DNA from 2 places in the Blautia ammoniilytica genome. Region 2 is predicted to be linked to the other one. Evidence: predicted binding sites of a transcription regulator. Region 2 holds the regulator's gene; the other holds the start of a gene.
The links. Region 2 encodes Rex, which represses fermentation and respiration genes when NADH is low (regulators of the CRP and FNR family bind a similar motif). Its sites were predicted from a motif close to ATTGTTAANTANTTAACAAT; they were not measured.
Positions count from the first base shown of each region.

Region 1: the regulator Rex is predicted to act here: its motif matches at 1,458-1,477, upstream of gap (type I glyceraldehyde-3-phosphate dehydrogenase).

Region 1 covers NZ_JAOQJL010000004.1:71,631-75,052, forward strand. Annotated here, with positions in the region: gene OCV61_RS03010 (HAD-IC family P-type ATPase) at 1-488, shown strand, start outside; gene OCV61_RS03015 (histidinol-phosphatase HisJ family protein) at 506-1,324, opposite strand; gene gap (type I glyceraldehyde-3-phosphate dehydrogenase) at 1,521-2,540, shown strand; gene OCV61_RS03025 (phosphoglycerate kinase) at 2,658-3,422, shown strand, end outside.
Region 2 covers NZ_JAOQJL010000003.1:54,742-58,163, forward strand. Annotated here, with positions in the region: gene alr (alanine racemase) at 1-260, opposite strand, end outside; gene OCV61_RS02110 (NAD(P)H-hydrate dehydratase) at 244-1,785, opposite strand; gene OCV61_RS02115 (redox-sensing transcriptional repressor Rex) at 1,892-2,557, opposite strand; gene abc-f (ribosomal protection-like ABC-F family protein) at 2,736-3,422, shown strand, end outside.

The DNA.
Region 1 (3,422 bases), on a different contig from region 2:
CTACGTTCCTGCTTGCACAGGAAAATAATTTTAACAGGATCCAGCAGGGCTTTCTACGGTATGTATTTATGAATGCCTTTCCGGCAGCAGTTACGATTACAGGCTGTGTATTTACTATTATGCTTGTATGCCAGAATGTATATCATTCTAATGAGATGCTGAACACAGCCTGTGTGCTTGTTACAGGATGGAATTATATGGCAGCGCTGAAGACGGTTTATGCACCGTTGAACCGGTACCGTAAAGTGATCATTTACGGTATGCAGTTTATCTTTTTTGCAGCTGCGGTGATCCTGCAGAAGCTTCTTGCCCTGGGTGCATTGGAGTTTGGTATGATTATCCTTGTGTTTATCCTGATGACATTTTCACCGGTATTGATCGACGTGATCACAGCATGGATCCACACACTTTACGTAAAACTTGAAGAAAGAGAAGAAAGAGAAGAAAGAGGTTTTCTCTCCCTTCTCTTTGAGAAAATACAGAAATAATGGGATTGATCAATCGATCAAAGCTTCAGGAACTGAGGCTTTCGTCCGCAAAAAACAGTGTAATATGTGAAGCCGCAGTCTGCTAAAAGGTCTGCGGCTTTTTCAAAGCCGTAAGCTACTTTGGACGGATCATGTGCATCAGCTCCGATGGTAACAATCTCTCCGCCAAGCTCACGGTAGCGCCGGATCACCTGGCTGCATGGATTAGGCTCTCCAAGACCATAATGATAGCCACCAGTATTAAGCTCAAGTCCTACCTGACTGCGGATCAGCTGCTTCAGGATCTCATCCAGGATATCCTGAAAACGTCCATATGAGTAGGAGGCATTTTGCCCTGGGCCGTATCGGACAATATAGTCCAGATGGCCGTAAACATCCATCTGGTCAAATACAGAAAGATTCTCCAGGATAGATTCAAAGTATTCCATATAGCAGCGGGTAACTTTACGTCCCTTATAAAACTCCGGATAGTATGGGTCCTGACCATGTACCACATGGGAGGATCCGATCACAAAATCAAAGGGATGATCTTCTAAAAGCTGTCGGAACTGCTGGGCCAGATGAGGCTGAAGTCCGATCTCGATCCCAAAATGGATCTGCAGATCCTGGCTGTATTTCTCTTTCAGGTGATGCAGCCTGGCATGATAAGCCGGGATATCAAGGTCAAAAGTCAGGCCGTCCGGATCAGCAGGATAGTCCGGATCAAAGTGTTCTGTAAAGCAGATGCCGGAAAGATTTCTGGAAATGGCTGCCTGGATCATGTCCTCCATTGGTGTTTCTGAATCTGCAGAAAATGAAGAGTGCATATGGCAGTCCCACAGGATCTGGTTCTTCATGGCTGAAAACTCCTTTCATTTGAACATACTTCTTTATTGTAGCATAAGTTTAGGAAGTTTTTACAGATGATTGTAAGGTTTTTTCTAAAATGCTCTTGAATTTTTGTTTGGAATTAGGTACAATATGCCGTAGGTTGATGTTTCTTTAACAAAGGTACATCATAATTTACCATTTAATTCATAGGAGGAATTTATCATGGCAGTAAAAGTTGCAATTAACGGTTTTGGACGTATTGGTCGTCTTGCATTCCGTCAGATGTTCGGAGCAGAGGGATTTGAAATCGTTGCTATCAACGATTTAACATCTCCTAAGATGCTGGCTCACTTATTAAAATATGATTCCACACAGGGAAGATACGCTCTTGCAGATACAGTTAAAGCTGGCGAGGATTCCATCACTGTTGACGGAAAAGAGATTAAAATCTATGCAAAAGCTAACGCTGCTGAGCTTCCATGGGGAGAGATCGGTGTAGACGTTGTTCTTGAGTGCACAGGTTTCTATACATCCAAAGACAAAGCACAGGCTCATATCGATGCTGGTGCTAAGCATGTTATCATTTCCGCTCCGGCTGGAAACGATCTGAAGACTATCGTTTACAATGTAAACCATGAGACTCTTACAAAAGAGGATCACATCATTTCTGCAGCTTCCTGTACAACAAACTGCTTAGCTCCAATGGCTAAAGCATTAAATGACCTTGCTCCGATCAAATCCGGTATCATGTGCACAATCCACGCTTACACAGGCGATCAGATGACACTTGACGGACCGCAGAGAAAAGGCGATCTGAGAAGATCCCGTGCAGCTGCAGTTAATATCGTTCCGAACAGCACAGGTGCTGCAAAAGCTATCGGTCTGGTTATCCCAGAGCTGAACGGCAAACTGATCGGTTCCGCACAGCGTGTACCGACCCCAACAGGTTCCACTACTATCCTTACAGCAGTTGTTGAAGGAAATGTAACAAAGGATCAGATCAATGCAGCTATGAAAGCAGCTTCCAATGAGTCCTTCGGATACAACGAGGACGAGATCGTATCCAGCGATATCGTTGGTATGAGATTTGGTTCTCTGTTTGATTCTACTCAGACAATGGTTCTTCCACTTGAGAATGGCACAACAGAGGTTCAGGTTGTTTCCTGGTATGACAATGAGAACTCCTACACAAGCCAGATGGTTCGTACAATCAAACATTTTGGTAAACTGCTGAACGCTTAATTTCCGGCAGAGTAGGGTTTTAGTGCTGTAAAGCATACAAATAGACTCAGAGAAGGGTCCGGTCTGTATAGGACCGGGCCTTTTTGTCTGTATAAAGTTAAAAGGAGGCATAACAAGATGCTGAATAAGAAATCTGTTGATGATATCAACGTAAAAGGCAAGAAAGTCCTTGTAAGATGCGACTTTAATGTACCTCTTCAGGATGGTAAGATCACAGACGAGAACCGTCTGGTGGCAGCTCTTCCTACAATCAAGAAGCTGATCGCTGACGGTGGAAAGGTTATCCTTTGCTCCCACCTGGGTAAGCCGAAGGGAGAGCCGAAGCCAGAATTATCACTTGCACCGGTTGCAGTACGTCTTTCTGAGCTTCTGGGACAGGAAGTTAAATTTGCAGCAGATCCTGAAGTAGTAGGACCAAATGCAAAAGCAGCAGTAGAAGCTATGAAGGACGGAGATGTGATCCTTCTTGAGAATACACGTTATCGTGCAGAAGAGACAAAGAATGGTGACGAGTTCAGCAAGGAACTTGCATCTCTTTGCGATGTGTTTGTTAACGATGCATTTGGTACAGCTCACAGAGCACACTGCTCTAACGTAGGTGTTACCAAATATGTTGATACAGCTGTTGTTGGATATTTAATGCAGAAAGAGATTGATTTCCTTGGCAATGCAGTAAATAACCCGAACAGACCGTTTGTTGCAATCCTTGGCGGTGCTAAGGTATCCAGCAAGATTTCCGTTATCAACAACCTTCTTGACAAGGTAGATACCCTGATCATCGGCGGTGGTATGTCTTACACATTCTCTAAAGCAATGGGCGGACACATCGGAACTTCCCTTTGCGAGGATGATTATCTTCAGTATGCACTGGATATGATGAAA
Region 2 (3,422 bases):
AGACCAAGCACCAGGATTGGCTTGCGGATGCCTGCCTCCCTTAAGGAAAGAGCCTCCTCCTCGGTAGCCACCGCAAAGCCCCAGATATAATCATAGTCCTGGACCAACCTGGCAATGGGCACAGCTCCGTGTCCATAAGCATCCGCTTTTACCACAGCAATCATCTTTGTGCCTGGTTTAATATTTTTATGCATGGCTTCAAAATTATAGGCAACTGCGTCCAGGTCCACCAGTGCTTTTACTCTACTGAATTTTTCCATAATGTTCCTCCCTGTTTCCTGTTTCAAAATCCCGAAGTACCAGCGGGATCGCATCCAGGATATTGCGGGCATTCATCCCTCTTGTTCCAGCAGCATCTGCCGCCCTGTCTCCACATAGTCCATGGAGAAACACACCAAGAGCTGCCATCCTTGCCGGATCCGGTACCTTTATATTGTTCAGATACATGCAGAACACACCAGCCAGCATCCCTGAAAGCACATCTCCGCTTCCTGCTGCTGCCATTCCCGCATTTCCAGACATATTAATATATATTTCATCCCTGCAGCCTGCAGTAACTGTACCGGCATCTTTTAACACACACACAGCCCCTGTTTCTTTTGCATAATCAGACGCTGCTCCTACCGGGTCTTCCTTCAATTCTGAAATGGAAAGCCCTGTAAGCCTGCCCATCTCCCCCATATGCGGGGTCAGCACAGTATTTCCTTTCAGATACCGCTTCCAGCCCGGATTCATGGATAGCAGGTTCAAACCATCTGCATCCAGGATCACCGGCTTCCCCGCCTGATTCCCATGGGCCAGAAACCAATTGGCCCGTTCCCGGCTTTCATCCTGGCATCCAAGACCTGGTCCAATCACCAGTACATCACACCAGCTTAACAGCTGCTGATTTATTTCTTCTGAAAATACACTTTCCACCATTGCTTCCGGAAGCAGAGACTGAAGCGGAATCCGGTTTTCTTCCACTGTCTGTACCTTTACCATACCAGCTCCTGTATTTAAGGCTGCACAGGCAGCAAAATATGCAGCTCCGCACATGCCCTTTGAGCCAGCCACCAAAAGCACTTTGCCAAAAGTCCCCTTATTCCCCCAGGGAACTCTCTGTGGCAGCTGCTTCATATCTTCTCTTTCCAGCTGCCACACCGGTCTGCCGTAATTGCCAGGATAATCATAGATCCCGATATCTGCTACTACAACTTTCCCGGACAGACTCCTGCCGGGATAGAAGCACATTCCCTGCTTCATAAAAGCAAAGGTAACGGTAAGATCTGCACAAAATGCGGTTCCAAGCACTCTGCCTGTGCTTCCGTCAAGGCCGGAAGGAATATCTACTGCCACCTTTTTGGCATCTGTCTCATTCATCCTCTGAATGATCTCCTTGTATCTTCCCTCCACCGGCCTGGTCAGACCTACGCCAAAAACGGCATCTACTATAGTAGTATATTCGTGCCATGTCGGGTTATTCACCTCAGGTACGTGATAATGCCTTGCAATCTGAATCTGCTGAGCCATCTGAGCAGAATATTTCTGGGAATTTCCTGTAAGAAACAGATCTACATGATATCCTTTCAGATACAACAGCCTGGCTACGGCCACACCATCTCCACCATTGTTGCCGTTTCCGCAAACAACCAGGATCCGTTCCCTGTCGGCAGAAATCTTCTGGATCTGAGCTGCCACAGCCAAAGCAGCCCGTTCCATCAGCACCATGGAGGGAATCCCTACATCATGAATCGTATACGCGTCCAGACTGGCCATTTCTTTGCTTGTTACTACCTTTTTCATATACGCCCACTCTCCTTTGTCTTTTTAAATGGAAAAAGCCGCCCTGAACCGCCGAATCATGCGGCAGCAGGCAGCAGCCTTTAACCAAAAGGGAAAAACTTTTTCCTTAATTCTCTGTTTCCTTTTTTTCTTCTACATGCTCTTTCCGATACTGGCTTAAATTATAAGACAGAGTCATCAGGCTCTCGGAAAGATGAACATTTTCTACGATCACATCCTCCGGAGCATCCAGATCAATGTGTGCAAAATTCCAAATAGCCTTTACACCATTTTTGATCAGCACATTGGCCATTTCTTTTGCTTTATGCTTGGGAAGGGTAAGTATGGCAATCTCAACCGGATTCTCCTTAAGGAACTCAGGAAGTGTATTTATCATCTGTATCCCAATACCCCTTACAGAAATCCCCTCCAGAACCGGATTCACGTCAAAGATCCCCACCAGACGAAATCCTCTCTTCTCAAAATCACTGTAATTGGCAAGTGCCTGACCCAGATTACCTGCTCCAACGATGATCATAGGATGGATGGTATCCAGTCCCAGGATCTTGCCGATCTCCATGTACAGATAATGCACATTATATCCGTAGCCCTGCTGCCCAAAACCGCCGAAATTATTAAGATCCTGACGGATCTGAGATGCAGTCACATGCATTTTTTTACTGAGATCACCGGAGGAAATCCTTTCCACATTCTCCTCGATCAACTCTCCCAAATAACGATAATACCGGGGCAGCCTTTTAATAACCGCCTTTGATATCTCCTTTGCTTCCACCAACTCTTCCTCCTGCTGCCCATATCTAAAATTTATATCTCAATTATACTCAAATGATATTTTATTGTCAATCTAAGTTACTTACTTTGTGACTACTTTATTTATTTTTTGACACCCGATGCCTTTTTATTATATAATAGATTGATTTGTGGATTTCTTATTTTTTGGAGGAACCTTTATGATTTTATCATGTCAGAACATATGTAAAGCATTTGGTGAAGAAGAGATTATCAAAGATGCATGTTTTCATATTGAAGAAAAAGAGAAAGCAGCACTGATCGGCAACAATGGTGCAGGTAAAACCACCCTGCTGCGGATCATTATGAATGAGCTTTCTGCGGATAGCGGTTCTGTAGTGATCTCCAGGGACAAAAAGATCGGCTATCTGGCTCAGTATCAGGATATTCACGGTCATCAAACCATTTATGATGAGCTTAGCTCCACCAAGCAGCACATCATAGATATGGAAAACAGAATTCGTACTCTGGAACAGGAAATGAAAAATACCCAGGGAGAGCAGTTAGAAAAACTGATGCAGACCTATTCCCGCCTGACCCACCAGTTTGAGCTGGAAAATGGCTATGCCTACAAAAGCCAGATTGCAGGCGTACTGAAAGGCCTGGGCTTTTCAGAAGAGGATTTCACCAAGCAGATAGAAACCCTTTCCGGAGGCCAGAAAACAAGGGTCGCTCTTGGCAAGCTTCTTCTGTCCCAGCCGGATATCCTGCTTCTTGATGAGCCTACCAACCACCTGGATATGGAAAGCATCGCTTGGCTGGAAAATTATCTGCTCACCTACCCTGGAGCTGTACTGATCGTATCTCATGACAGATACTTTCTTGATAAAGTAGTAACAAAAGTGGTA